DNA from 3 places in the Streptomyces sp. NPDC055239 genome. Region 2 is predicted to be linked to each of the others. Evidence: riboswitches for the same ligand, from Rfam matches in the RefSeq annotation. Region 2 holds a riboswitch; each other region holds the start of a gene.
The links. Region 2 has a riboswitch for cobalamin ahead of ACWFRJ_RS22605 (CoA-acylating methylmalonate-semialdehyde dehydrogenase). Riboswitches for the same ligand answer to the same signal wherever they lie in the genome.
Positions count from the first base shown of each region.

Region 1 (9,913 bases), on a different contig from region 2:
GCCGGGCTCGTGCCGACCCAGGAGGAGAAGGCGGAGCTGGCGGCGGCGAAGGCGAAGACGGACGCGCAGGTCCCGTCATGACGTGGGTGCTTCGCGGGCTGCGGTGGGTGCGGTGGTACGCACGGGAGTTGACGGACGAGTCCGCGTACGACCGTTATGTCGCGCACACGCGAAAGACGCATCCCGGGGCATCCGTCCCCTCCCGGAGGGAGTTCGAGCGAATGCGCACGGATCAGCAGGAGTCGGATCCGCGTCAGGGGTTCCGCTGCTGCTGAGCCGACACTGAACAGGCACTTCGACACGTCCGTTATCCGGACAGGGGTTCCATAGATCAATACTCTCGCTTAGATTTCCCGCACGTTAAAGGTGAGATAAGCGAGGGAGCGGAACCGCAAGTGTCAGATGCGCCTGAAGTGAGCAGACCGGTGATCACGCCGGTCCGCGTGGTCATTGCCCTCTGCCTCGTAGCGCCGTTCGTGGCGATGCTCTGGGTGAGCTCCTACGCGAAGGTCGAACCGACCTTCATCGGCATCCCGTTCTTCTACTGGTACCAGATGCTGTGGGTACTCATCTCCACCGCTCTCACCATGATCGCGTACAAGCTGTGGCAGCGTGACCAGCGCGCCCGCAAGGCCGAGCAGGCCCAGGGGGGTGCGACCCGATGAACGAGCTCGCAGCGGACACGGGCGGCGTCAACGGCATCGCCCTCGCCGTCTTCATCTTCTTCTTCGTCGCCGTCACGGCGATGGGCTTCCTGGCCGCGCGCTGGCGCAAGGCCGAGACCGAGAGCCTGGACGAATGGGGCCTCGGCGGCCGGTCGTTCGGCACCTGGGTCACGTGGTTCCTGCTCGGCGGCGACCTCTACACGGCCTATACGTTCGTGGCCGTCCCGGCGGCGATCTACGCCGCGGGCGCGGCCGGCTTCTTCGCCGTGCCGTACACGATCCTCGTCTACCCGCTGATCTTCACCTTCCTGCCGCGCCTGTGGTCCGTCTCCCACAAGCACGGATACGTGACCACGTCCGACTTCGTGCGCGGACGCTTCGGGTCCAAGGGGCTCTCCCTCGCCGTCGCGGTCACCGGCATCCTCGCCACGATGCCGTACATCGCGCTCCAGCTCGTCGGCATCCAGGCCGTGCTCGACGTGATGGGCGTCGGCGGCGGTCCGGACACGAACTGGTTCATCAAGGACCTGCCGCTCCTGATCGCGTTCGCGGTGCTCGCCGCGTACACGTACTCGTCGGGTCTGCGCGCGCCCGCGCTGATCGCGTTCGTGAAGGACGGCCTGATCTACCTCGTCATCGTCGTCGCGATCATCTACATCCCGATCAAGCTCGGCGGCTTCGACGAGATCTTCCGGGCGGCGAACGACAAGTTCGCGGCGACGAACGAGGCGGCGGGCAAGCCCGTCGCGGGCCTCGCACCAGGCGCCGGCGGGCAGTGGACCTATGCCACGCTCGCGCTCGGCTCCGCGCTCGCGCTCTTCATGTACCCGCACTCGATCACGGCGACGCTCTCCTCCAAGAGCCGCAACGTGATCCGCCGCAACACCACGATCCTGCCGCTCTACTCGCTGATGCTGGGCCTGCTCGCACTGCTCGGCTTCATGGCGATCGCGGCCGGGGTCAAGGTGGAGAACGGGCAGCTGGCGATTCCGCAGCTGTTCGAGAACATGTTCCCCGACTGGTTCACCGGCGTGGCCTTCGCCGCCATCGGCATCGGCGCCCTCGTGCCCGCGGCCATCATGTCGATCGCAGCAGCGAATCTCTTCACCAGGAACATCTACAAGGACTTCCTCAGGCCGGACGCGACGCCCGCACAGGAGATGAAGGTCTCCAAGCTGGTCTCGCTCCTGGTGAAGGTGGGCGCGCTCGTCTTCGTCCTCACCATGGACAAGACGGTCGCGATCAACTTCCAGCTCCTGGGCGGCATCTGGATCCTGCAGACCATGCCCGCGCTGGTCGGCGGCCTGTTCACCCGCTGGTTCCACCGCTGGGCGCTGCTCGCGGGCTGGGCTGTCGGAATGGTCTACGGGACGGTCGCCGCGTACGGTGTCGCCTCACCGACGCAGAAGCACTTCGGCGGCTCGTCCGACGAGATCCCCGGCATCGGCGAGATCGGCTACATCGGCCTCACGGCGTTCGTCCTGAACCTGGTGGTCACCGTGGTCATGACGTTCGTCCTGCGCGCCGCCAAGGCGCCTGACGGCATCGACGAGACCTCTCCCGGCGACTACACGGCGGACGCGGGCGACCCCGGCGTCGTCAAGGACCTTCCGCCGGCCACGGCGGGGGCGCCGGGCGGGCACTGAGCCTCTCCCCTACGTACGTCATGCGGGCCGCCGGAAGAATCCGGCGGCCCGCTGTCGTGCACTCCGACACAAGATATGGGGTTGCCGCCCAGAGCCAGCACAAGATGTATGCTCGTGCTCGTTGTCGCCGCAGGGGAATCCGGTGGAAGTCCGGAACTGTCCCGCAACGGTGTATGAGTGCGCATTTGTCGTACTCATGAGTCCGAAGACCTGTCGACAGCGCACCCGTTCCGACCGGTCCGGGTGCCAACGACGTCCGGGCCTCGTGGAATGGGCTGGTGGACGCGGAGCGCAGCCCTGCCCCGGCGCGCCCGTGTGTCACTCCTCCCCTCCGCAAGGTTCCGAGCCGAGCGAGGGAGTGCTCCGTGACCATCGCGCCAGCCGAACCTGCGTCAGCGCAGACCACCGACGGTCAGCAGACCACCGTTGGTCAGCAGACCGGCGACGGCCCAGGAACCGCGCTGCTGCGCACCCTGACCGACCTCACCACCGACCTCCCCGACGCCGACCCCGGCCGGGTCGCCGCCGCCGCACTGCGCGGCCGTTCGGCCAGGGCGGATCTGGCGGAGCTGCGGGAGCTGGCGACCGAGGCGGCCGCCGGGCTCATCTCCGAGGACCCGACGTACTCGCAGCTCGCTGCCAGGCTCCTGAGCCTCAGCATCCGGGACGAGGCCGCGTCGCAGGGCGTGCGCTCCTTCTCCGACTCGGTCGCCGTGGGACACCGCGAGGGTCTGATCGCGGACCGCACCGCCGCGTTCGTCGTCGACCACACGGACCGTCTGGACGGTCTCGTGGAGGCCGCACTGGAAGACGGCGCCGACTTCCGCTTCGGCTACTTCGGCCTGCGCACCCTGCACAGCCGCTACCTCCTTCGCCACCCGATCACCCGGCACGTCATCGAGACCCCGCAGCACTTCATGCTGCGCGTCGCGAGCGGCCTGGCGGAGGACGGCAGCACGCGCTCGGTGGACGAAGTCGCCTCCCTGTACCGCCTGATGAGCCGCCTGGACTACCTGCCGTCGTCGCCGACGCTCTTCAACTCCGGCACCCGGCACCCGCAGATGTCCTCCTGCTACCTCCTCGACTCCCCGCTGGACGAGCTGGACTCCATCTACGACCGCTACCACCAGGTCGCGCGCCTCTCCAAGCACGCGGGCGGCATCGGGCTCTCGTACTCCCGCATCCGCGCCCGCGGTTCGCTGATCCGCGGCACGAACGGCCACTCCAACGGCATCGTGCCGTTCCTGAAGACCCTGGACGCCTCCGTCGCCGCCGTGAACCAGGGCGGCCGTCGCAAGGGCGCCGCCGCGGTCTACCTGGAGACCTGGCACTCCGACATCGAGGAGTTCCTGGAGCTGCGCGACAACACGGGTGAGGACCAGCGGCGTACGCACAACCTGAACCTCGCGCACTGGATCCCGGACGAGTTCATGCGCCGGGTCGCCGCCGACAAGGACTGGTCGCTGTTCTCTCCGGCCGACGTGCCGGAGTTCGTCGACCTGTGGGGCGACGAGTTCGACGCCGCCTACCGCAAGGCAGAGGCCGCCGGGCTCGCCCGCAAGACCATCCCCGCCCGCGATCTGTACGGCCGCATGATGCGCACCCTCGCGCAGACCGGCAACGGCTGGATGACCTTCAAGGACGCCGCCAACCGCACCGCCAACCAGACGGCGGAGCCCGGCCACACGGTTCACTCCTCCAACCTCTGCACGGAGATCCTGGAGGTGACGGACGACGGGGAGACGGCCGTCTGCAACCTGGGCTCGGTGAACCTCGGCGCCTTCGTGGACACGGCCGCCGGTGACATCGACTGGGAGCGGCTCGACGAGACCGTCCGCACCGCCGTCACCTTCCTCGACCGCGTGGTCGACATCAACTTCTACCCGACCGAGCAGGCCGGCCGCTCGAACGCCCGCTGGCGTCCGGTGGGCCTGGGCGCCATGGGTCTGCAGGACGTCTTCTTCCAGTTGAAGCTGCCGTTCGACTCCCCCGCCGCGCGTGCCCTCTCGACGCGCATCGCCGAGCGGATCATGCTCGCCGCGTACGAGGCGTCCGCCGATCTCGCCGAGCGCAACGGCCCCGTGCCCGCCTGGGAGAAGACCCGCACCGCGCGCGGCGTCCTGCACCCGGACCACTACGGCGTCGAGCTGACCTGGCCGGAGCGCTGGGCCACGCTGCGGGAACGTATCGCCACGACCGGTATGCGCAACTCGCTGCTCCTCGCCATCGCGCCGACCGCCACGATCGCGTCCATCGCGGGCGTGTACGAGTGCATCGAGCCGCAGGTCTCCAACCTCTTCAAGCGCGAGACGCTGAGCGGTGAATTCCTCCAGGTCAACGGCTACCTGGTGCAGGAGCTGAAGCGGCTCGGCGTCTGGGACGCGCAGACCCGTGAGGCGCTGCGCGAGGCCAACGGCTCGGTGCAGGGCTTCAGTTGGATCCCCGCCGATGTGCGCGACCTCTACCGCACCGCGTGGGAGATCCCGCAGCGCGGCCTGATCGACATGGCCGCCGCGCGCACGCCGTTCCTCGACCAGGCGCAGTCCCTGAACCTGTTCCTGGAGACGCCGACCATCGGCAAGCTCTCCTCGATGTACGCCTACGCCTGGCAGCAGGGTCTGAAGACCACGTACTACCTGCGTTCGCGCCCGGCGACCCGGATCGCCCGCGCGGCGGCGGGCCAGACCGCCGCCGAGCCCGCGCCCGCCGCCGCCCCCGTACCCGCCCAGGCCACGGCCGACGAAGACGCCGTCGCCTGCTCCCTGGAAAACCCCGAGTCCTGCGAGGCCTGCCAGTAATGAGCTCCACGACCACCGCCGTAAAGAACCTCCTCGACCCGGGCTTCGAGCTGACCCTGCGTCCCATGCGCTACCCCGACTTCTACGAGCGCTACCGGGACGCGATCAAGAACACCTGGACCGTCGAGGAGGTCGACCTCCACTCGGACGTCTCCGACCTCGCCAAGCTCTCGCCCGGCGAGCAGCACATGATCGGCCGCCTGGTCGCGTTCTTCGCAACCGGCGACTCGATCGTCTCCAACAACCTCGTGCTCACGCTCTACAAGCACATCAACTCCCCCGAGGCCCGGCTCTACTTGAGCCGCCAGCTCTTCGAGGAGGCCGTGCACGTCCAGTTCTATCTGACGCTGCTCGACACCTATCTGCCCGACCCTGAGGACCGCGCGGCGGCCTTCGACGCGGTCGAGGAGATCCCCTCCATCCGCGAGAAGGCGGAGTTCTGCTTCCGGTGGATGGACTCCGTCGAGAAGATGGACCAGCTGGAGAGCAAGGCCGACCGGCGCCGCTTCCTGCTGAACCTGATCTGCTTCGCCGCGTGCATCGAGGGGCTCTTCTTCTACGGTGCCTTCGCCTACGTCTACTGGTTCCGCTCGCGGGGTCTGCTGCACGGCCTCGCGACCGGCACAAACTGGGTGTTCCGTGACGAGACGATGCACATGAGCTTCGCCTTCGACGTCGTCGACACCGTCCGCAAGGAGGAGCCCGAGCTCTTCGACGACGCACTCCAGACGCAGGTCACCGACATGCTCAAGGAAGCCGTCGAGGCCGAGCTGCAGTTCGCGCGCGACCTGTGCGGTGAGGGCCTGCCCGGCATGAACACCGACTCGATGCGTGAGTACCTTCAGTGCGTCGCCGACCAGCGGCTCCAGCGGCTCGGGTTCGCGCCGGTCTACGGCTCGTCGAACCCGTTCTCATTTATGGAGCTCCAGGGTGTTCAGGAGCTGACCAACTTCTTCGAGCGACGTCCGTCGGCCTACCAGGTCGCGGTCGAAGGCTCGGTCTCCTTCGACGACGAGTTCTAGCCCCACCCGGCTGCGGGAGACGGCGGACGCCGCCTCCCGCAGCTCGCGGTCGATCCGGCGCTCGTGGACGTACCCGACGAGCGAGGGTGCGGCCAGGAGAAGGAGGACGGTCAGGACGGTCGCGTAATCGAGGATTGCGTTCATGTCCTTACTGTCCTGCGGTCCCGACGGAAGCGTCAGTGGCAGGACTGCCACACACCATCGACTTACTGCCAGTCCTGCGGCACACTCACGAACATGCTGAACAACGTGGCCGTCGTGCTGCTCGACGGCGTGAATCCCTTCGAACTCGGCGTCGTCTGCGAGGTGTTCGGCCTCGACCGGAGTGAAGCGGGCCTTCCCGTGTACGACTTCGCGGTGGTCGCCGGTGAGAGCGGGACCCTGAGCAATCACGCGGGTTTCACGATCACCACCGAGTACGGTCTCGACCGGCTCGAAGAGGCCGACCTCATCGCCGTTCCCGCGGGCCAGTCGTTCGCGCAGCGCGACTTCCCCGAGGATCTGCTCGCCGCCCTGCGCCGCGCGGTGGACCGCGGGGCCCGCATCCTCTCCGTCTGCTCCGGGGTCTTCGTGCTCGGCGCCGCGGGGCTGCTCGACGGCCGCCGCTGCGCCGTCCACTGGCGGCACTCCGCGGAGCTCGCCGTGCGGTATCCGCGCACCCGGGTCGAGCCCGACGTCCTGTACGTGGACGAGGGCCCGGTCATCACATCGGCCGGCACCGCCGCCGGGATCGACGCCTGCCTGCACATCGTGCGCCAGGAGCACGGCATCGAGGTCGGCAACGCCATCGCGCGCCGCATGGTCGTACCGCCCCATCGCGACGGCGGTCAGGCCCAGTTCGTGGAGCGCCCGCTGCCGCGCACGTCGTGCGACACCGTGGGCGGGGTGCTCGCCTGGATGGAGCGCCATCTGGACAGGGACATCACCGTCGAGCTGCTCGCCGAGCGCGCGCACATGTCACCGCGCACCTTCGCCCGCCGCTTCCAGCAGGAGACCGGCACCACGCCCTACCGCTGGCTCCTGCGCCAACGGGTGCTCCTGGCACAGGAGTTGCTTGAGGGCTCGGACGAGACGGTGGACGCCATCGCCGGGCGTGCCGGGTTCGGCAACGCCGCGGCGATGCGCCACCAGTTCCTGCGGGCGCTCGGCACCACACCCAACGCCTACCGCCGCACCTTCCGCGGACCGGCGGCCATCAGCGCCTCTCGGCCTTCAGAACCAGCCTCTTCGGCTGCAGGGTGATACCGATCTTCGTGTCGGCGTCGGTCTCCGCGATCGGCGCCAGGTGCCACTTCGGAGCCACCGTGGCCAGAATGATGGCGAGTTCGGCCAGGCTGAAGTGGTCACCCGGGCACTTGCGGTTGCCCGTTCCGAACGGCATCATCGCGAACTCCGGTACATCCGAAGCACGTTCCGGATTCCAGCGGTCCGGGTCGAACCGGAGATGCTGCTCGAAGGAACGCGGATCGCGTTGCATCGCATACACGCTGTAGACGATGTCGGCGTCGGCCGGAATGCGGTAGCCACCCAGGTTGGTCTCTCCCACCGACCGGCGCGTGAATATCCAGGCAGCCGGCTGTATACGCATGGCCTCGGTGACGACATTCCGGGTGTGCGGAAGGTCCTTGAGGTCGGCGAATGTGATCTCCCGATCCGGTGCGACGGCATTTACCTCTTCAACCAATCGCCTTTCCTGCTCGGGGTGTTCGGCCAGCAGATGGAACGTCCATGCCAAGGTCGACGCGATATTCTCGGCGCCCGCCACGACGAGGGAGATGACATGGTCATGGACCTCCTGATCGCTGAGCGGCTGACCTGATTCATCGTGCGCCCGCAGCATTTCGGCCAACAGGTCGTCCCGGTCGGCTCCCGCCGCCCTTCCTTCGGCGATGATCTCGTCGACCAGGGCGTGCAGATCGGCGAGCGCGCTCTGGAAGCGGCGGTTCCCCTGGGTCGGCACGCGGTACAGCGGACCGACCGAGAGCACCATCCTGCGGTAGAGCCCCTCGAAGACGGTGTGCAGCGAGTCGGCGATGCGGTCCGCCTTCTCGCCGATCGCGTCGACCTCGAGGAGCGAGCGGGACACGATGCGCACGGCCGTGCGGAACATGTCCGCGTTGATGTCGACGGTTTCGCCCGAGCGCCAGCGTGCGGCCGTGGCGCGGGCCTCCTCCTCCATCACCTTGGCGTAGTCGGCGATCCGTTCGCGCCTGAACGCGGGCTGCATCATGCGCCGTTGACGCTTGTGCGTCTTGCCGTTACTGGTCGCCACACCCTTGCCGAGGAGCACTTCCAGGGTGTCCCAGAGGGGCCCTCCGACGATGTAGTCGGGGCTCCGCAGGAGCTGCCCGACCAGCTCCGGGTCGCAGACCGCGTACGCCGTCTTGGGGCCGAGCCTGATGCGTACGAGATCACCGTGGTCCCGCAGCGCGGCGAAGAAGCCGAGCGGGTCGCGCACCAGGTTCCAGGCGTGCCCGATGAGCGGGGCGCCACCGCTGACGAGCGGTGGAGTCGCCGCCGGAGTCGCGGGTATCGCGGATTCGACGCTCATTCCTCACCTACCAATTCGTTTTCGGCCAAGCCGCTCATTGCCGCGTCGCTCACATACGGCGGAATGGACCTGTCGTCCCAGCTGTCCACCCGATAGCGGCCGGATTCGTGGTGGAACCAGTACACGGAAGAGAACCAGTTCCGCATGTTTGCGACGCACGATTCCACCGCGTCCGAGAGTTCCCTGCCGTATGCGCTTCCGTCGGCCAGCTGACCTGCGAGACGCAATACTTCCTGCTCCGCCACGAGGAATTCCGATACACATCGGGTCACCCGTCGGTGGACTTCCGCCACTGCCTCTTCGAGGGAAAGGCCCTCGTGGTGGATCAGGCTGATCCCGAGATTGTGCAGTTCATCTCCCGCGAGTTCCTTGGGAAGTGAGCACAGGTCGTTGTACCAGGCGGAGAAATCCTGCGTGGCGAGCGCAGCCCTCCGATATGCGGGATGCTTCCGCACGTCCTGCGGCAGCTCGCGGCGCGCCGTGGGTTCGAGCAGGTCGATCCACGTCCAGTGCGCGAACGTCAGCCTGCGCAGCTCGATGTAGGCCTCGACGGTCGGTACCGTGCCGGTCCTGCGGTTCCTGAACTCCAGGTCGTACGCCTCGATCACGCTGTGGAAGTGCCGGGCGAACCGGGCGTTCCAGCTGGGTCCGAGCTGCGAGTACAGCCGAAGGACGCAGTCGGCGAACCCCGCGACCAGAGGGTCGCGGTGGTGCACCTGTTGCCGGGGCGCCCGGAGCGTCTCGTGGAGGCCCCGGCACAGGCGGCGCCACTGCGCGGCCCTGCCGTGCACCGAGTCGCGGTCGTGCCGGTCGTCCCACGCGAAGAACCAACTACTGAGATCGGCTATCGCGCTGAGCAACTCATCGGGCGCGCCAATGTAGTAGCCGGCGACCAGGTCGGTGTAGCACAGGCTGTCGGCGTACCGCTCCACCTTGTCCGGGGGCATGAGGCGCATTTCGCGCAGCCATGTCCTGGATTTTTCCTGAAGCTCCGGCCAATACGGATGTAGTCGTCGCGGAAAATCTTCCTCGATCACCGGGAGCGCCAACGCCGGCGGCACGGATACCGCCGGTGTCTGTGACTGTGTCGGTGAAGTGCCAAATGAATATGCAGGCACGAACTGGCCCCTCTCAGCCGCTTGAGGACGTACGCCCCTCCCGCCGTGCCGGGCGCGCGCCGTTGCGTTTCCCCGCGCTTTCCATTCAGCACCACAACTGACCGTTCAGGGAA
Region 1 is NZ_JBSGRD010000005.1:221,068-230,980, forward strand. It holds gene ACWFRJ_RS19220 (carbon starvation CstA family protein) at 1-81, shown strand, start outside; gene ACWFRJ_RS19225 (YbdD/YjiX family protein) at 78-275, shown strand; gene ACWFRJ_RS19230 (DUF3311 domain-containing protein) at 396-665, shown strand; gene mctP (monocarboxylate uptake permease MctP) at 662-2,311, shown strand; cobalamin riboswitch at 2,420-2,543, shown strand; gene ACWFRJ_RS19240 (ribonucleoside-diphosphate reductase subunit alpha) at 2,677-5,109, shown strand; gene ACWFRJ_RS19245 (ribonucleotide-diphosphate reductase subunit beta) at 5,109-6,131, shown strand; gene ACWFRJ_RS19250 (helix-turn-helix domain-containing protein) at 6,369-7,373, shown strand; gene ACWFRJ_RS19255 (bifunctional albaflavenone monooxygenase/terpene synthase) at 7,327-8,682, opposite strand; gene cyc1 (epi-isozizaene synthase) at 8,679-9,800, opposite strand.
Region 1: it holds a riboswitch for cobalamin, as region 2 does, so the genes downstream of both, ACWFRJ_RS19240 (ribonucleoside-diphosphate reductase subunit alpha) here and ACWFRJ_RS22605 (CoA-acylating methylmalonate-semialdehyde dehydrogenase) in region 2, are expected to answer to the same signal.

Region 2 (9,913 bases):
CCGCCTCGGCGAACTCGGCATCGCCGCCGCCCGCCATGAAGGTGAGCGTGCCTGCGTCGGCGCCCACCACTCCCCCGCTGACCGGGGCGTCGAGGGCCCGCATCCCGGCCGCCGTCGCGGCCGTGTGTGCGCTGCGCGCGTCGGCCACGTCGATGGTCGAGCAGTCGATGAACAGCGTGCCAGGCCGGGCGGCGGCAAGGAGCCCCTCCTCCTGGTAGAGGCTAAGGACGTGCCGCCCGGCAGGCAGCATGGTGATCACCACGTCCGCCACGGCGGCGGCGTCCGTCGACGATCCGGCGGCCACCACGCCGTTCTCGACCGCCTCGGCGAGCAGTTCGGGCAGCAGGTCGTGGCCGAGCACCCGGTGCCCCGCCTTGACGAGATTGGCGGCCATCGGGCCGCCCATGTGACCGAGCCCGATGAAGCCGATGGTGAGAGCGGTGTTCACCACGCCACCTCCTGTGGGGTCGTCGCCAGGTGGATGTCGCCGTCGGCGGGCGGGCCGAAGTGGCGCGCCACGTCCGCGTCGGTGACCTCGGCCAGGGTGGCCGGTTTCCAGCGGGGACTGCGGTCCTTGTCGATCACTTGCGCCCGGATCCCCTCGACCAGGTCGTACGAGGCGAGCGCGGCGCGGGAGACCCGGTACTCCTGCTCGAGGACGCGCTCCAACGGGCCGAGCCGCCGCGCCCGGCGCAGTGCGGCGAGCGTGACCTTCAGGGCGGTGGGCGACTTGGTGGCAAGGGTGTCGGCCGCCTCCGTCGCCGCGCGCGCTCCATGGCCGCGCAGCCGGGCGAGGATCTCCTCCACCGTGTCGGCGGCGTAGCAGTCGTCGATCCAGGCCCGGTGACCGGCAAGGTCGCCGGGCGGCGGCTGGCGCACGTACATCTGGAGGGCGTCCCAGACCGGCTGCGTGGCGAAGTCGCCAAGCAGCCTGGGCATGTCGCCAGAGGCCACGAAATGATCGGCGAGCCCGCACAACAGGGCATCGGCGGCGCCGACTTGCGCGCCGGTGAGCGCCAGGTGGGTGCCGAGTTCACCGGGGGCCAGGGCCAGCAGGTAGGTGCCGCCCACGTCGGGGACGAAGCCGATGCCGGTCTCCGGCATCGCGATGCGCGAGCGCTCGGTGACGATGCGGACGTCGCCGTGCGCGGAGACTCCGACGCCGCCGCCCATCACGATCCCGTCCATCACGGCGACGTACGGCTTGGGGTAGCGGGCGATGCGCGCGTTGAGCCGGTATTCGTCGCGCCAGAAGTCGGCGGAGGCGGCTGTCCCCGCACGTGCGTCCTCGTAGATGGAACGGATGTCGCCGCCCGCGCACAGACCGCGCCCGCCTGCGCCTTGGACGACCACGGTCCGTACGGCAGGGTCGCTCTCCCAGGTGGTGAGCGCTTCGTCGATGCGCCGCACCATGGTGTGGGTGAGGGCGTTGAGGGCCTGGGGACGGTTGAGCGTGAGGTGGGCCGCGCGGCCCTCGGTCCGGAGCAGGACAGCGTGCTCGGTGTCCTTGGCCGCCGTCACCGCAGTGCTTCCGTCAGGCCTCGGGCCACGATGACGCGCATGATCTCGTTGGTTCCTTCCAGGATCTGATGGACACGGAGGTCGCGGACGATCTTCTCGATGCCGTACTCGTTCAAGTAGCCGTATCCGCCGTGCAGTTGGAGGGCGCGATCGGCGACGGAGTAGCCGGTGTCGGTGGCGAACCGTTTGGCCATCGCGCACAGCTGCGGCGCCTGGGGGTCACGGCGATCCAGAGCCTTGGCTGCCTCGTGGACCAGGGCGCGGGCCGCGGCGAGTTCGGTCGCCATGTCGGCGAGACGGAACTGCAGGGCCTGCGCGTCGAGGAGCCGGGCGCCGAACGCCTCCCGGTCGGCGAGATACGACAGGCTCTTGTCAAGGGCGCTGCGGGCGCCGCCCAGGGAGCAGGCGGCGATGCCGAGCCGACCGCCGTTCAGGCCGCTCATGGCGATCCGGAAGCCGTTGCCGGCCCGGCCGAGCAGCCGGTCCGCGTCGACCCGCACGCCGTCCAGGATCACCTGGCGGGTGGGCTGGGCGTTCCAGCCCATCTTCTTCTCGTCGGGGCCGAACGACAGCCCGGGGTCGTCCCGTTCGACGACGAACGCGGAGATCCCCCGGGGTCCCTCGCCGTCGGTGCGCGCCATGACGACGTACACCTGCGCGGCACCCGCACCGGAGATGAACTGCTTGACCCCGGTCAGGACATAGCTGTCGCCGTCGCGGACCGCCCGGGTGCTCAGGGATCCGGCGTCCGATCCGGTGCCCGGTTCGGTGAGGCAGTAGCTGCCGAGGTCGTCCATGGAGCACAGCCGGGGCAGCCACCGTGCCCGTTGCGCCTGGTCGCCGTAGGTGTCGATCATCCAGGCGACCATGTTGTGGATGGAGAGGTAGCCCGCGATGGACGGGCAGCCGGAGGCGAGGGCTTCGAAGACAAGGACGCCGTCGGCCCGGCTGAGGCCGCTGCCTCCCGCGTCCTCCCCTACGTACACCCCGCCGAGCCCGAGCCCGGCCGCCTTGCGCAGTACGTCGAGGGGGAAGTGCTTGTCCTGGTCCCACTGCACGGCACGGGGAGCCAGGTGGTCCTCCGCGAAGTCGAGCGTGGTCTCGACGAGGGCCTGCTGGTCCTGGGTGAGCGATGCGCTGGTCATGGCGCTCATCCCATGGTGGGCAGGGTGAAGCTCGCGCCTTCCCTGACCCCTGAGGGCCAGCGCGAGGTGACGGTCTTGGTGCGGGTGTAGAAGCGGATGGCGTCCGGGCCGTGCTGGTTCAGGTCGCCGAAGCCGGAGCGCTTCCAGCCGCCGAAGGTGTGGTAGGCGACGGGGACCGGGATGGGGACGTTCACTCCGACCATTCCGGTGTCGACGCGGCGCGTGAAGTCGCGGGCGGTGTCGCCGTCCCTGGTGAAGATCGCGACCCCGTTTCCGTACGGGTGCTCGCTGGGCAGCCGCAGGGCTTCCTCGTAGTCGGCGGCCCGTACGACGCACAGGACGGGCCCGAAGATCTCCTCACGGTAGATCCGCATCCGCGGACTGACCCGGTCGAAGAGCGATGCTCCGGCGAAGAACCCGTTCTCATGGTCCGGAAGCTCGAACTGCCTACCGTCCACGACGAGTTCGGCGCCCTCGTTCACGCCGATGTCGACGTAGCGCCGGACCCGGTCGAGCGCGTCCCTGCTCACCAGCGGGCCGAAGTCGGCTTCGGGGTCGTCGCTGCGGCCGATGCGGAGCGCGCCGATACGTTCCTTGAGTGCGGCGACCAGCGCGTCGGCGGTCTCCTCACCGACGGGCACGGCCACCGAGATGGCCATGCAGCGCTCGCCCGCCGAGCCGTATCCGGCACCGATGAGGGCGTCGACGGCCTGGTCGAGATCGGCGTCCGGCATGACGATCATGTGGTTCTTGGCGCCGCCGAAGCACTGGGCGCGCTTGCCGTGGGCGGCGGCGGTGGCGTAGATGTGCGCGGCGACGGGAGTGGAGCCGACGAAGCCGAGCGCGCCGACGCGGGGGTCCTCCAGGAGGGTGTCGACGGCTTCCTTGCCACCGTTGACGACGTTCAGGACGCCGGGCGGCAGGCCTGCCTCGAGGAACAGTTCGGCGAGGCGCAGGGGCACGGACGGGTCGCGCTCGGACGGCTTGAGGATGAACGCGTTGCCGCAGGCGATGGCGGGCGCGGCCTTCCACAGCGGGATCATGGCGGGGAAGTTGAAGGGGGTGATCCCGGCGACGACTCCGATCGGGGAGCGCAGCGAGTGCACGTCGATGCCGGTACCCGCGTTGTCGGTGAACTCGCCCTTGAGCAGGTGCGGGATACCGGCGGCGAACTCCACGACCTCCAGGCCGCGTTGAAGGTCGCCGTGCGCGTCGGCCACGGTCTTGCCGTGCTCGGCCGAAAGCATCCGCGCAAGGGATTCGCGTTCGGCCTCGACGAGTTGGAGGAAGCGCAGGAGGACGCGGGCGCGCCGCTGCGGGTTCCAACGGCCCCACTCCTGCTGTGCGTTGACGGCGTCAGTGATCGCCGTCTCGGTGTCGGCCCGGCCCGCGAGCGGTACGCGGGCCTGGACGGTGCCGGTGTTGGGGTCGTACACGTCGCCGAAGAGGCCCGACGTGCCGGCGGTGTGCTTGCCGCCGATGAAATGCGTGAGTTCACGGACCATGGGTGCCTGCTCTCGTCAGGTGCGATCCGGGGAGGGCACGGCGAGCCGCCGGCGGGGCGCACGGGTGTGTGCGCTGCCGGGGTGAGCCGCGGGACAGGGGACGTCGGGACCGTCAGGCGTGGAGGAAGAGTGCCGGAGGTCGCGAAGTCCTATGAGCGCGTGGTGAGTTGACTGCGCTCCGCCGGATCACCAGGGTCGTGGGTACGTACCGGTGCCATGCGTGTCTGCTCCATCCTCGTGGACAACACGGAACGTTCCGCGGCCGGTATCCTGACTCCCGGATCTACGCGCGGCGCCCGCCTTCCCGGCAGACCTCGCCAGTGGCGTGTGGATGGCAGCACACTCCCCGGTCACAGTGGCGGGACCGTGCCGGTTTCACACCGGCTTCCCTGCACCGCGGACCTTGTGTCACGAAGATATAGTTGGACGTCCTAGTAAGTCCACCCCCTCACTCGGCGTCCACCCCCTCATTCGATGCCCGCCCGCTTCACGGCCACGGGGTAGGGCACGAAGGTGCTGCTGTTCTCGTCGATCGCCAGGCTGCGGTCCAGTGGTGGCACCGCCCGCTGTGGGCAGTCCGTACGTTCACAGAGACGGCAGCCCATGCCGATGGGCACGGCGGACGACGCGCTGTCGAGGTCGAGGCCGTCGGAGTAGACGAGCCGTGAGGCGTGGCGGATCTCGCAGCCGAGGCCGATGGCGAAGGTCTTGCCGGGCTCGCCCCAGCCGCCGCGATGCCGGGTGACCGCTCGTGCGGTCCACAGGAAACGCTGCCCGTCCGGCATCGATGCCACCTGGACGTGGATGCGGCCGGGCGCGGCGAACGCCTCGTACACGTTCCAGAGCGGGCAGGTGCCGCCCGCGCGGGAGAAGTGGAAGGCGGTGGCGGACTGCCTCTTCGACATGTTGCCCGCCCGGTCGACCCGCACGAAGGAGAAGGGCACACCGCGCAGCCGGGGCCGCTGCAGGGTGCTGAGGCGGTGGCAGATCGTCTCGTAGCCGAGTCCGAAGTGGTCGGTGAGACGCTCGATGTCGTAGCGGAACTCCTCGGCGGCCGTGTGGAAGCGGCGGTAGGGCAGGATCAGCGCGGCGGCGAAGTAGTTGGCGATGCCGATGCGGGCCAGCGGCCAGGCCGCGGTCTCCTGGCCGAAGTCCTCCGAGGCGAGCGCGGAGATGTCGTCCGCGTATTCGAGCAGCACGAGTTGGGTGGCCATCCGGAACGCCTGCTGGCCGGGGCGCAGACGGTTGGAGAGGTGCAGGACGCGGGCCGTCGGGTCGTAGTGGTGCAGGAGCTCCTGGGCGTCCGCGGCCAGGCGCACTCCGTGGCGCTCGGCGAGGCGCGCGGACAGGGCGCGTACGACCTCGCCGGGGCGTACGCCGATCTCGGCGGCGAACCGCTCGGCGGCGAGATCGATGTCGTGCAGATAGTTCTGGCGCCGGTAGAAGAACTCACGGATCTCCTCGTGCGCGGAGCGGGGCTGCGCCGCCGTTCCCGGCCCCCGCCCCTCCGCGGCTTCGGAGAGCTGTTCGGTGAGGTGCTGGTTCCGTCGTCCGAGGTCCACCAGGACCGTCGCCACGGCGGGCATGCGCGATGCCAGGTCCGAGAGGTCGGAGGCGGACACCCGGCCCGCGGAGACCTCTCCGGTGAGGGCGTCCCGCAGGTCGGCCACCAGACGGCTCGTGTCGCGCTCGGAGAAGAAGCCCGGGTCGACGCCGAACGCCTCCGTGAGCCGCAGCAGCACGGGCACGGTCAGCGGCCGGGAGTCGTGCTCCATCTGGTTCAGATAGCTCGGCGAGATGGCAAGGGACCGGGCCAGATCGGCCTGGCTCATGCGGCGCTCCTCCCGCAGCCTGCGCAGCCGCGCTCCCGCGTACGTCTTGCTCACCCGTGGCTCCTGTCCGGTCACGATCACCCTCGTCGGCACTGCCCGTGATGGTAGCCACGCGAACGGGACTCCAGGCATTAACAGACTTGGCAATACGGCGTCGGAAGATGCGCAGAAGTTGGCAGCTTTCCCCGGTTGTTGGCACTGAGTGCCGGTGTCAGAGTCGTACCGCGGCCCGCCGGACTCCGTCGGGCGGATCGGAATCGGGGCGCGACTCGATGCCCTGACGTCGGTGATCCCGACCCTTCCGCCCAACTCGGCAGCATTGCTCGGATTGCACACCCAGGGGATCGGTGGGCCGCACCCTCAATTTGTCCGGCACTCAGTGCCAAGCATTCGCACAGTTCACGATTCCTCAGGAGACGGTCATGGCTCAGGCAGGGACGACCACAGCAACGGCCCAGGAGCTGGCTCAGCGGTGGGCATCCGCCCCCCGGTGGAAGGGCATCGAGCGCACCTACACCGCCGAGGACGTGGTCAGGCTCTCCGGCAGCGTCCGCGAGGAGAGCACCCTCGCCCGGCGCGGCGCCGAACGCCTGTGGCGCCAACTGCACGAGCAGGACTACATCCACGCGCTCGGCGCCCTGACAGGCGGCCAGGCGGTCCAGCAGGTCAAGGCCGGTCTGCAGGCGATCTACCTGTCCGGCTGGCAGGTGGCCGCCGACGCGAACCAGGCCGGGCACACCTACCCCGACCAGTCCCTCTACCCCGCCAACTCGGTCCCCCAGGTGGTCCGCCGGATCAACAACGCCCTGCTGCGCGCCGACCAGATCGCCACCGCCGAGGGCGGCGATGACACCACCGACTGGCTCGCGCCGATCGTCGCCGACGCCGAGGCGGGCTTCGGCGGACCGCTCAACGCCTTCGAGCTGACCAAGGCGATGATCGCCGCAGGTGCGGCGGGCATCCACTACGAGGACCAGCTGGCCTCGGAGAAGAAGTGCGGGCACCTGGGCGGAAAGGTGCTCGTGCCGACCGGCCAGCACATCCGCACCCTCAACGCGGCCCGCCTCGCCGCCGACATCGCCGATGTGCCGACGCTGATCGTGGCACGCACGGACGCGCTCGCCGCGAACCTGCTGACCAGCGACGTCGACGAGCGTGACGCCCGGTTCGTCACGGGCGAGCGCACCGCCGAGGGCTTCTACCGGGTGCGGAACGGCATGGAGCCCGTCATCGCCCGCGGCCTCGCCTACGCCCCGCACGCCGACCTCATCTGGGTCGAGACCGGCACCCCTGACCTCGCCCAGGCCCGCGAGTTCGCCGAGGCGATCCACGCCGAGCACCCCGACCAGATGCTCGCCTACAACTGCTCGCCGTCGTTCAACTGGCGTGCCGCCCTGGACGACGACCAGATCGCCAAGTTCCAGCGCGAGCTCGGCGCGATGGGCTACCGCTTCCAGTTCATCACCCTGGCCGGCTTCCACTCCCTCAACCACGGCATGTTCGACCTGGCCCGCGGCTACGCCGAGCACGGCATGACCGCCTATGTGGACCTCCAGGAGCGCGAGTTCGCCGCGCAGGCGCAGGGCTTCACCGCCGTGAAGCACCAGCGTGAGGTCGGCACCGGGTACTTCGACCAGGTGTCCACCGCGGTCAACCCGGCCTCCTCCACGACTGCGCTCGCCGGGTCCACCGAGGAGGAGCAGTTCCACTAGACGCTTCGCTGGAACGCGGCAATCACACCCTCGGGCCGGTGGGGGCTTGGCGCGCAGTTCCCCGCGCCCCTTCGGGGCACGTCCATCGCGCCCCCACCGCCCCGTCAGTCCGCCCCGCCTGCTGAGGAGACCCGCATGTCCATCTCCGCTCCGACAAGCCGTGCCCAGGTCCTCGGCGTGCCAGGTCACCGGCACGACGAGATCCTCACCCCCGAGGCTCTGGATTTCGTAGGCAGCCTCGTCGAAGCCTTCGCCGATCGCCGTCTGGAGATCCTCAAGGAGCGCACGCGGGTGGGCGCACGCCTCGCCTCCGGCTCCCCGCTCGACTTCTCCGTCGCCACCGCCCGCGTACGGGAGGACGACTCCTGGCAGGTCGCACCTCCGGCGCCCGGACTGACCGACCGCCGCGTCGAGATCACAGGACCGCCGGAGCGCGGGATGGCGGTCAACGCCCTCAACTCCGGTGCCCAGGTGTGGATGGCGGACTTCGAGGACGCCACCTCACCCACCTGGGACAACATCATCGGCGGTCAGCTGAACCTGCTCGACGCCATCGAACGCAGGATCGACTTCACCACGCCGGAGGGCAAGGGCTACCGGCTCGGCGAGCAGATCGCGACCATCGTCGTCCGCCCGCGCGGCTGGCATCTGGACGAAGAGCACCTTGAGATCGAAGGCCACCCCGCGCCCGCCTCTCTCGTGGACTTCGGGCTCTACTTCTTCCACTGCGCCCAGCGGCAGATCGACGCCGGGCACGGCCCGTACTTCTACCTGCCGAAGCTGGAGAACCGCGACGAGGCACGGCTGTGGAACGACGTGTTCGTCCTCGCCCAGGACCTCCTCAGCATCCCCCGCGGCACGATCCGGGCCACCGTCCTCATCGAGACCATCACGGCCGCCGTCCAGATGGAGGAGATCCTCTACGAGCTCCGCGAGCACAGCTCCGGCCTCAACGCGGGCCGCTGGGACTACCTCTTCAGCCTCATCAAGACCTTCGGGCACCGCACCGACTTTCTGCTGCCCGACCGGGCGAAGGTCACGATGACCGCCCCCTTCATGCGCGCGTACACCGAACTCCTCGTACGCACCTGCCACAAGCGGGGCGCCCACGCCATCGGCGGCATGTCCGCCCACGTACCCGGAAAGGATCCTGACGCCCACCGGGCGGCCCTCGCCACGGTGCGGCTCGACAAGGAACGCGAGGCCGAGGACGGCTTCGACGGCTCCTGGGTCGCCCACCCCGCCCTTGTGCCCGTCTGCCGCGAGGTGTTCGACGGAGTACTCGGCATCCAACCCCATCAGATCGACCGCGCCCGCGCCGACGTCGAGGTGACGGCGGCACAGCTCCTGTCCGTGCGCCGCGTCAGCGCACCGCCGACCGCAGAGGGCGTACGCACCAACATCGCGGTCGCCCTGCGCTACTTCGCCGCCTGGCTGCACGGGCAGGGAGCCGTCGCCCTGTACGGCCTGATGGAGGACGCGGCCACCGCCGAGATCGCCCGGGTGCAGATCTGGCAGTGGCTGCGGCACCGGGCCGTCGGCCGCGAGACGGTCCTCGAACTGGTGGAGGAGGAGCTCGCCGCCCTGGGCGCGGAGTATCCGTGGGCCCCGCTCGCCGAGGTCCGTGGGCTGTTCGAACGTACCGCCCTGTCAAGGGAGTTGCCCGCATTCTTCACCACGGATGCCTACCACCGCCACCTCACGCACCGCCCGGAGGGACAGTCATGACCACAGCCATCCGCCGGGTCGGCGTGGTGGGCGGGGGCCAAATGGGCGCCGGGATCGCCGAGGTGTGCGCCCGCGCCGGTCTGGACACCGTTGTGTGCGAGGCCGACGCACCGGCCGCACGTGCCGCCCGCGAGCGTGTGGCCGTCTCACTCGAACGGGCAGTCCAGCGAGGGAAGCTGGACCGCATCGGCGCCGAGGACGCACTGGCCCGCATGGTCTTCACCGGCAGCCTCGACGACCTGGCCGACCGCCAACTCGTCATCGAAGCCGTCGTCGAGGACACCGCCGCGAAGACGGAGGTCTTCGCCGTCCTGGACAAGGCCGTAGAGGACCCTGAGGCGATCCTGGCCACCAACACCTCCTCCATCCCGGTCATGCGTCTGGGCATGGCGACCCGGCGTGCCGACCGCGTCCTCGGCCTTCACTTCTTCAACCCCGCCCCCGCCCTTCCCCTGGTCGAGGTCGTCTCC
Region 2 is NZ_JBSGRD010000007.1:37,955-47,867, reverse strand. It holds gene mmsB (3-hydroxyisobutyrate dehydrogenase) at 1-451, opposite strand, end outside; gene ACWFRJ_RS22615 (enoyl-CoA hydratase/isomerase family protein) at 445-1,521, opposite strand; gene ACWFRJ_RS22610 (acyl-CoA dehydrogenase family protein) at 1,518-2,666, opposite strand; gene ACWFRJ_RS22605 (CoA-acylating methylmalonate-semialdehyde dehydrogenase) at 2,672-4,171, opposite strand; cobalamin riboswitch at 4,415-4,585, opposite strand; gene ACWFRJ_RS22600 (short-chain fatty acyl-CoA regulator family protein) at 4,639-6,057, opposite strand; gene aceA (isocitrate lyase) at 6,426-7,715, shown strand; gene aceB (malate synthase A) at 7,851-9,443, shown strand; gene ACWFRJ_RS22585 (3-hydroxybutyryl-CoA dehydrogenase) at 9,440-9,913, shown strand, end outside.

Region 3 (9,913 bases), on a different contig from region 2:
GAGGGCCGTCACTGTTGGCCGTAGCCGCGCAGCCTGTCCTCCGCTTCCCTCAGCTGCCCGGCGGACAGGAGCGTCGGGGTGTGACCCGGGACCGCGCTGGCCGTCAGCCAGAGGCGGGACATCCATTCCAGCTGCGCCGTGCGGTCGTACGCCTGGTCCAGGGTGTCTCCGTAGGTGACTGTTCCGTGGTTCTGGAGCAGGCAACCAGTGCGGTCCCTGAGGGCCCGGAGCATGTTCTCGGCCAACTCGTCGGAGCCGTAGGGGGCATACCGGGCAACCCGGGCAGGGCCGCCGAGCGCCGCCGCCATGTAGTGGATGGGCGGGAGCTCCGGGACGAGGGTGGAGACGGCGGTGGCGTGCACCGCGTGGGTGTGGACCACGGCTCCGGCGTCCGTGGTGCGGTAGACGGCCAGGTGCATGGGCAGTTCGCTGGTGGGGGCGAGGTCACCGAAGAGCTGATTGCCGTCCGTGTCGACGCCGACCGCGTCCCGCGGCCCGAGGCGGTCGTACGGCATGCCGCTCGGGGTGACCAGGATCGTGCCGCCGACCCGCACCGAGACGTTGCCCGACGTGCCGACCACCAGGCCGTCCGTCACCGTCCTGCGGGCCGCCGCCACCAGCTCGCCCCACGCCCGCTCCACCGCGTCCTGCCGGACTTCGTCCCGCTGCTCCCGCACGTCCCGCTGCTCCGTCATGCCGCGATCCTGTCAGCCGTGGGGCGCGGCACCGTAGGGGCGGAGGCAGGGAGTCCGTAAGAGTACAAATGTGCATACATCACTCTCTGGTGCTGATTGGCTGGCCATCGACCGCCATCCGATGATCTTCCAGTACTCTCCGGAAGATTTGTCCCGCACGTCGCAGTCCGGGGGGAAATATGGCTCATGACCACAAACCATCCCGTCGCCGCGCGCGCGTCATCGCGGCCTCAGTAGTGACTCTGGCCCTCGGGTGGACCGTCCTCGCCGAGATTCCGGTTTCGGCGGCGAGCAAGCCGAGGGGGCACGACGTCTCGTCGCACCAGAAGCGAGTCAACTGGCACAAGGCGAAGAGCAAGGGCGCGCGCTTCGTCTACATCAAGGCCACCGAGTCCTACACGTACCGCAATCCCCACTTCAAGCAGCAGTACAACGGCTCCCGCAAGGCGGGCATCCTGCGCGGCGCGTACCACTTCGCCGTGCCGAGCAAGTCGTCCGGCAAGAAGCAGGCTGCCTACTTCATGAGGCACGGCGGACGGTGGAGCGCGGACGGCCGGACGCTGCCGCCGGCCCTCGACATCGAGCACAATCCCTACGGCAAGCGGAAGTGCTACGGCATCAGCAAGAGGGGCATGGTCCACTGGATCAAGTCGTTCAGCAACGAGGTGAAGCGGCAGACGGGACGGCGTCCCGTGATCTACACGACCACCAGGTGGTGGAACAAGTGCACGGGCGGCAGCCGTGCCTTCGCGGCGCATCACGCGCTGTGGCTGGCGCACTGGTCGTCGACGTCGGGGAAGCTGCCCAGGGGCTGGTCGTACCTGACGTTCTGGCAGTACGACAACGGCGGCAGGTTCCCGGGTGACCAGAATCTCTTCAACGGTTCGATGAAGCAGTTGAAGAAGTTCGCCCGAGGGTAGCCGGGCACGGCCGGATACCGGTCGGACACCCTTGGAAGCCCGCATTCCGGGCCTCTGGAAGCTCACGTTCCAGGCCTCGCGACGCCACTCCGGGCGATCTTCGTCAGAGCCACGACGGAACCGGAGTGGCAGTGCCCCGAATTGGGTCACCGCACGGCCCGACCAAGTTCACTTTCCGTTCACCCAGCTTGCCTACGTTCCACTTGCCACTGACGTCCAACAGAAGCCTGGGTAAATGGAACACATCACGCTTCTCCTCGGGATCGTGATCGTTACCGCTCTCGTGTTCGACTTCACGAACGGTTTCCACGACACGGCCAACGCGATGGCGACCACCATCTCGACTGGCGCTCTCAAGCCCAAGACGGCGGTGGCCATGTCCGCCGTGCTGAACCTCGTCGGCGCTTTCCTGTCGGTCGAGGTCGCCAAGACGATCTCCGGCGGAATCGTCAACGAAGACGGACTGAAGACAGAGGTGATCTTCGCCGCCCTGGTGGGCGCGATCCTCTGGAATCTCCTGACCTGGCTGGTGGGCCTGCCCTCCAGTTCCTCCCACGCGCTCTTCGGCGGCCTCATCGGCGCCGCGGTCATGTCGATGGGCTGGTCGTCGATCAACGGCGGCACCGTCGTCACCAAGATCCTGATCCCCGCGATCGCCGCGCCCCTCGTCGCCGGCATCGCCGCGACGCTGGCCACGCGTCTGACGTACCGCATCGGACGCAACACCGACACCAAGGCGACCGCCAAGGGCTACCGCACCGGTCAGATCGCCTCCGCGGGCCTCGTCTCGCTGGCGCACGGCACGAACGACGCGCAGAAGACCATGGGCATCATCACGCTCGCCCTGATCACCGGCGGCGTCCTGAACCCGGGCGCCAACCCACCGATGTGGGTCATCGTCTCGGCGGGCATCGCCATCGCGCTCGGCACGTACCTCGGTGGCTGGCGCATCATCCGCACCATGGGCAAGGGCCTCACGGACCTCGCGCCGCAGCAGGGCTTCGCCGCCCAGACCAGCGCCGCGACCGCGATCCTGGCCTCCTCGCACATCGGCTTCTCGCTCTCCACCACCCAGGTCTGCTCGGGCGCCGTGATGGGCGCGGGCCTCGGCCGCAAGGGCGGTGTGGTCCGCTGGTCCACGGCGACGCGCATGTTCGTCGCCTGGGGCCTGACGCTCCCGGCCGCCGGTCTGGTCGGCGCGGGCGCCGAGTTCCTCACCAAGCAGGGCCCCTGGGGCATCGCGGCGACCGCCGCGCTCCTGGTGACCGGCTCTGCCGTGATCTGGGTGCTGTCCCGGCGCAACGCCGTCGACCACACGAACGTCGCCGACGACGAGATCCGCAGCTCCTTCGCGGACGAGCCGGCGGGCGTCGTGACCACCGCGATCGCCGCCGTCTCTCCGCCGCCCACCGGGTCGGCCGTGACGAGCCCCGACGTCGACCTCGTCAAGGCCACCATCCAGGCCCCGGCCCCGACCGGCACCGCGGCGGACCCCGCCCGGCCCGCCACGGTGTAAGGACAAGTCAGCATGAACATCGACTGGGCAGCTCTCGGCTCCGTGTTCGGAGTCAGCCTCGCGGTGACGGTGGCCCTGGTGGGCCTGTTCACCCTCGGCATCGTCGGCCTCTCCAAGCGCGAGACGGCAACGTCCGGCGCCACTTCGACCGCTTCCGCCGCTTCCACGGCGGGCGGGCCCCCGGTGGCGGCACGCACGGGCGCGTACGTGTGCTTCGCGCTCTGCGCGGCGGCGGTGGCGTACGGGATCTATCTGATCGTCGCCTGACGATCGCAGCTCCGGGTGGGGTGCGGGACGCTTCGGCGGCCCGCACCCCACCTCTGTCTGTGGGCCTCGGCACACTCTCCCGCCCCAGGTCAACGGCAAGTTGACGGGCGTTCGCGGGCGTGGTGGACTGCCGGAGCCATTACGGCGGCAGAAGAGGAAGCCGGTGCGAATCCGGCGCGGTCCCGCCACTGTCATCGAGGAGCTGACTCAGCCGGCTCCTCGGAAGCCAGGAACTCTCGCCGCCGATCTCGTCGAATCAGGGCGCGGACACCCTGAGTGAGGACATATCGCCATGCGCGGCCGCCCGTTGCCGGTCTCTGTGCCCCCGCCTGTACAGGCCGGGCCCCTCGCTCCCCTCCGCGTCACGGCCGGCTGAAGCCATGCGTGCCGATCGCGACTTCGCGTACGGCGCCGCCGCCGGCCTCCTCGGTGATCTGTTCCTCGGCGATCCTCGCCGCGGGCATCCGGTCGCCGCGTTCGGCCGGGCCGCCGGTGCCGTAGAGCGTGTGCTGTGGCGTGACCACCGCGGGTGGGGCGCCCTGCATGCCGTGGTGTGCGCCGGGGGTGCGGCAGGTGCCGCCGTCCTGGCCTCTTCTCTTGTACGTGACTCACGCGCCGCATCCGTCGCGCTGACCGCCGCCACCACCTGGGCCGTCGTCGGCGGGACCTCGCTGGGGCGCGAGGCGCGGGCCGTCGGCGGTGCGCTCGCCGCCGGGGACATCGAGGTGGCACGGGAGCGCCTTCCGCATCTGTGCGGCCGTGATCCGCAGTCCCTCGACGCCGACGGCATCGCGCGGGCCGTGGTCGAGTCCGTCGCCGAGAACACGTCCGACGCGGTCGTCGGCGCCTTGGTGTGGGGGGCTCTCGGCGGGGTTCCCGGGCTTGTCGCCTTCCGGGCCGTGAACACGCTCGACGCCATGGTCGGGCACAAGTCGGTGAAGTACCGGCGGTACGGGTGGGCCTCCGCGCGGCTCGACGACGTACTGGGGTGGCCCGGAGCCCGGCTCACCGCGGTGCTCGCGGCTGCCGCCGGAGACGCGCCGCGCGGTGCCCTGAAGGCCTGGCGTGCGGACGCGGCCAAGCATCCGAGCCCCAACGCGGGGCCCGTGGAGACCGCCTTCGCAGGGGCGTTGGGGGTACGGCTCGGGGGGACCCTCTCGTACGGAGGCCGCATCGAGCACCGGCCCGTCCTGAACGGGGACGGGCGGGACGTCGAAGTCGCCGACATCGAACGGGCCGTGAAGCTCTCGCGCCGGGTAGGGCTGCTTGCCCTGGGGGTCGCGGCCGTGGTGAGCACTATGCGGAAAGGCAGGGTCTGATGAGTGGTGGGCTGCTCGTTGCCGGGACCACGTCCGATGCGGGCAAGAGCGTGATCACCGCCGGGATCTGCCGGTGGCTGGCCCGCAAGGGGGTCTCCGTCGCGCCCTTCAAGGCACAGAACATGTCCCTCAACTCCTTCGTCACGCGCGAGGGCGCCGAGATCGGGCGGGCCCAGGCCATGCAGGCGCAGGCCGCCCGGGTCGAACCCAGCGCACTGATGAACCCCGTGCTGCTCAAGCCGGGCAGTGACCGCAGCAGCCAGGTCGTCCTCATGGGAAAGCCCGTGGGCGAGATGAGCGCGCGCGGCTATCACGGGGGGCGCCAGGAACAGTTGCTCTCCACCGTCGTGGGATGCCTCGAAGAACTTCGGGGCGGCTATGACGCCGTGATCTGCGAAGGCGCGGGCAGTCCCGCCGAGATCAATCTGCGGCGTACGGACATCGTGAACATGGGGATCGCGCGGGCCGCCCGCTTCCCGGTCGTCGTGGTCGGCGACATCGACCGAGGCGGCGTCTTCGCCTCCTTCTTCGGTACGACCGCGCTGCTCAGCGCCGAGGACCAGGAACTGGTCGCCGGTTATCTCGTCAACAAGTTCCGTGGCGACGTCTCGCTGCTCGAACCCGGGCTCGACATGCTTCATGAGCTCACCGGGCGGCGTACGTTCGGCGTCCTTCCCTTCCAGCACGGCCTCGGCATCGACGAGGAGGACGGCCTTCGGGTGTCCCTGCGGGGCGCCGTGCGGGAGTCCGTCGTCGCTCCCCCGGTCGGCGAGGACGTGCTGCGGGTCGCCGTCTGCGCCGTACCGCTGATGTCGAACTTCACGGACGTGGACGCCCTGGCCGCCGAACCCGGCGTCGTGGTGCGGTTCGTGGACCGCGCCGACGAGCTCGTCGACGCCGATCTCGTCGTCGTACCCGGCACGCGCGGCACCGTCCGCGCCCTTCAGTGGCTGCGCGAGCGCGGCCTCGCGGACGCCATCGCGCGGCGCGCCGCCGAGGGGCGGCCGGTGCTCGGGATCTGCGGCGGCTTCCAGGTGCTCGGCGAGCACATCGAGGACGACGTCGAGTCGCGGGCGGGAGCCGTGGACGGGCTCGGCCTGCTGCCCGTGCGCGTGCGGTTCGCCCGCGAGAAGACCCTCGCGCGCCCGGTCGGCGAGGCGCTCGGCGAACCCGTCGAGGGGTACGAGATCCATCACGGCGTCGCCGAAGTCCTGGGCGGAGAGCCCTTCTTGGACGGCTGCCGAGTAGGCGAGGTGTGGGGCACGCACTGGCACGGCTCCCTGGAGAGCGACGCGTTCCGGCGCCGTTTCCTGATGGAGGTCGCCCGCGCCGCCGGGCGCCGCTTCGTGCCCGCGCCCGACACCAGCTTCGCCGCACTGCGCGAGGAGCAGCTCGACCTGCTCGGCGACCTGATCGAGCAGCACGCGGACACGGACGCGCTGCTCCGCCTGATCGAGACCGGCGCCCCGCCCGGCCTCCCCTTCATCGCACCCGGGGCGCCCGCACGACCGGCGGAGGGGGACGGGTGAGAGCCGCTGCACCCTGGGCGAGAGCCGCTGCCCCTTGCCCCGCCCTGAACCACGTAATGGAGGCCTTGTGAGTACCCCCTATCCGTTCACCGCCCTCGTCGGACAGGACGACCTGCGGCTCGCCCTGCTGCTCAACGCCGTCTCGCCCGCCGTCGGCGGTGTGCTCGTACGCGGCGAGAAGGGCACCGCCAAGTCCACTGCCGTGCGCGCCCTTTCGGCCTTGCTGCCGCAGGTACCCGTCGTCGCCGGATGCCGCTTCTCCTGCGCCCCGGCCGCCCCGGACCCCGCCTGCCCCGACGGTCCGCACGACGCCGGCGGCGCTTCGGTGCGCGACGCGCGGATGGTCGAACTGCCCGTAGGAGCCTCCGAGGACCGCCTCGTCGGGGCGCTCGACATCGAGCGGGCGCTCGCCGAGGGCGTGAAGGCCTTCGAGCCGGGTCTGCTCGCCGACGCCCACCGCGGCATCCTCTACGTCGACGAAGTCAACCTGCTGCACGACCACTTGGTCGACCTGCTGCTCGACGCCGCCGCCATGGGCGCCTCGTACGTCGAGCGCGAGGGCGTGTCCGTGCGGCATGCGGCGCGGTTCCTGCTCGTGGGCACCATGAACCCCGAAGAGGGCGAACTGCGACCGCAGTTGCTCGACCGGTTCGGGCTCACCGTCGAGGTCGCCGCATCGCGCGAGACCGATCAGCGGGTCGAGGTCGTGCGCCGACGGCTCGCGTACGACGACGACGCGGAGAACTTCGCCGCGCGGTGGCACGAGGACGAGTCCGCGCTGCGGGACCGGATCGTCGCGGCGCGTGCGCTGCTTCCCCACGTGCGGCTCGGGGACGGTGCGTTGCGGCAGATCGCCGCCACCTGTGCGGCCTTCGAGGTCGACGGGATGCGGGCCGACATCGTGATGGCGCGTACGGCGACGGCGCTTGCCGCCTGGGCCGGACGCGACGACGTACTCGCCGAGGACGTACGGCAGGCCGCTCTCCTCGCGCTCCCGCACCGGCGCCGTCGCAACCCCTTCGACGCGCCGGGCCTCGACGAGGACAAGCTCGACGACACGCTGGAGCAGAACGGCGACGACGGCGACGGGGACGGCGGGGACGACGACCCCGACGGCGGCGGTCCCGATGGAGGCGGGCAGCCGCCCCAGGACGGACCCGACGCCCCCGAGGCACCCGATGCCCCGGCGCCGGACGCACATGACGCCCCCGCCACCGACAACGAGACCGAGAGCGGGCAGGACGAGGACCTCTCCCCCGCGCAGGCACCCGCGGCCGGTGGCGGTGGCGGTGAACAGCGGCCCGTGCAGGCCTCCGAGCCGTTCCGTACGAAGATGCTGAGCGTCCCCGGTCTCGGTGAGGGTGCCGCGGGGCGCCGCTCGAGGGCGCGGACCGAGCACGGGCGGACCACCGGGGCCCGGCGGCCCCAAGGTGCGCTCACCAAGCTGCACCTGGCGGCCACCGTGCACGCGGCTGCCCCCCATCAGCGGGCGCGCGGACGTGTGGGGCGGGGGCTCGTCGTGCGCCGGGACGATCTGCGGCAGGCGACGCGGGAGGGGCGTGAGGGCAACCTCGTGCTCTTCGTCGTGGACGCCTCCGGGTCCATGGCCGCGCGGCAGCGGATGAGCGCCGTGAAGGGAGCGGTGCTGTCCTTGCTGCTCGATGCCTACCAGCGCCGGGACAAGGTCGGGCTCGTCACCTTCCGCGGGTCCGACGCCGAGGTGGCGTTGCCGCCCACGTCTTCCGTCGACGCGGCTGCCGCCCGTCTTGAGACGCTGCCCACGGGCGGGCGTACGCCGGTCGCGGCCGGGCTGCTCAAGGCGCACGACGTACTGCGCGTCGAGCGGCTGCGGGATCCGGCGCGGCGCCCCCTGGTCGTGGTCGTCACGGACGGCCGGGCCACGGGAGGCGTGGAGCCGGTGGCCCGCGCGGGACGTGCCGCGCGTCTCTTCGAGGCCGCCGGGATCGCGTCCGTGGTCGTCGACTGCGAGTCGGGGCACATCCGGCTCGGGCTGGCCGGGCAGCTGGCGGGCGAGCTCGGCGGGACGGCCGTGACGCTCGACGAGCTGCGGGCTGATTCCATCGCCGGGCTCGTCAAGGACGTACAGGGAACTCAGATGCAGACGAGGAGCGTGGCCTGATGCCGCAGGGACAGCCGAACGTGGTGCCGGACGACGGGCTCACCACGCGTCAGCGGCGCAACCGGCCGCTGGTCATGGTGCACACCGGGATCGGCAAGGGAAAGTCCACCGCCGCCTTCGGGATGGCGCTGCGGGCCTGGAATCAGGGATGGCCCATCGGGGTCTTCCAGTTCGTGAAGTCGGCGAAGTGGAAGGTCGGCGAGGAGAACGCCCTGAAGGTGCTCGGCGCGAGCGACGAGGGCGGGTCGGTCACCTGGAACAAGATGGGCGAGGGCTGGTCGTGGATCCAGCGCGCGCCCGCCGAGGGCGAGCCCAGCCACGAGGACAAGGCCCGCGAGGGCTGGGAGCAGGTCAAGCGCGACCTCGCCGCGGAGACGTACTCGCTGTACGTCCTCGACGAGTTCGCCTATCTCCTGCACTGGGGCTGGATCGACGTGGACGAGGTGGTCGAGGTTCTGCGGGACCGTCCCGGGCACCAGCACGTCATCATCACCGGGCGCTACGCACCCGAGGCCCTGGTCGAGTTCGCCGATCTCGTCACCGACATGTCCAAGGTCAAGCATCCGATGGACGCGGGTCAGAAGGGCCAGAGGGGCATCGAGTGGTAGCTCGGCTCGTCGTCGCCGCGCCGTCTTCAGGAAGCGGGAAGACGACCGTGGCCACGGGGTTGATGGCCGCGTTCTCGGCGGCAGGGCTCGCGGTGTCCCCGCACAAGGTGGGACCCGACTACATCGACCCCGGGTATCACGCGCTGGCCACGGGGCGCCCCGGGCGGAATCTCGACGCGTACATGTGCGGGCCCCAGATGGTGGCGCCCTTGTTCAACCATGGGGCACGCGGCTGCGATCTCGCCGTGGTCGAGGGCGTCATGGGGATGTACGACGGGGTCTCCGGTCAGGGTGAGCTGGCTTCCACCGCACATGTGTCGAAGCTGCTCCGTGCGCCGGTGGTCCTCGTCGTCGACGCGTCGTCGCAGTCCCGCTCCGTCGCCGCGCTCGTGCACGGGTTCGCTTCCTGGGACCCGGAGGTGCGGCTCGGGGGCGTGATCCTCAACAAGGTGGGGTCCGCGCGGCACGAGGAGCTGCTGCGCGATGCCCTCGGCGAGTCCGGGGTGCCCGTGCTCGGCGCACTCGGCCGGGTGCAGCAGGTCCGGGCGCCCTCGCGGCATCTGGGACTCGTTCCGGTGGCCGAGCGGCAGGCGGAAGCCGTCGAATCGGTGGCCGCGCTCGCCTCCCGGGTGCGGGAGGGCTGCGATCTCGACGCGATTCTGGCGTTGGCGCGCAGTGCGCCCGCGATGACCGGTGAGACGTGGACGCCTCACGAGGTGCCGCAGGACGATGAGCGAGAGCGGGACGAGGAGCGGCGGCCCGTGGTCGCCGTCGCGGGCGGGGCCGCGTTCACCTTCTCCTACGCCGAACACACCGAGCTGCTCACGGCCGCGGGCGCGGACGTCGTCACCTTCGATCCGCTGCACGACGAGGAGCTGCCGCCCGGCACCGCGGGACTGATCATCGGGGGCGGATTCCC
Region 3 is NZ_JBSGRD010000008.1:342,219-352,131, reverse strand. It holds gene ACWFRJ_RS26025 (class II aldolase/adducin family protein) at 9-695, opposite strand; gene ACWFRJ_RS26020 (lysozyme) at 875-1,615, shown strand; gene ACWFRJ_RS26015 (anion permease) at 1,851-3,131, shown strand; gene ACWFRJ_RS26010 (hypothetical protein) at 3,144-3,398, shown strand; cobalamin riboswitch at 3,505-3,656, shown strand; gene ACWFRJ_RS26005 (cobalamin biosynthesis protein) at 3,779-4,717, shown strand; gene ACWFRJ_RS26000 (cobyric acid synthase) at 4,717-6,246, shown strand; gene ACWFRJ_RS25995 (putative cobaltochelatase) at 6,314-8,386, shown strand; gene cobO (cob(I)yrinic acid a,c-diamide adenosyltransferase) at 8,386-8,994, shown strand; gene ACWFRJ_RS25985 (cobyrinate a,c-diamide synthase) at 8,988-9,913, shown strand, end outside.
Region 3: it holds a riboswitch for cobalamin, as region 2 does, so the genes downstream of both, ACWFRJ_RS26005 (cobalamin biosynthesis protein) here and ACWFRJ_RS22605 (CoA-acylating methylmalonate-semialdehyde dehydrogenase) in region 2, are expected to answer to the same signal.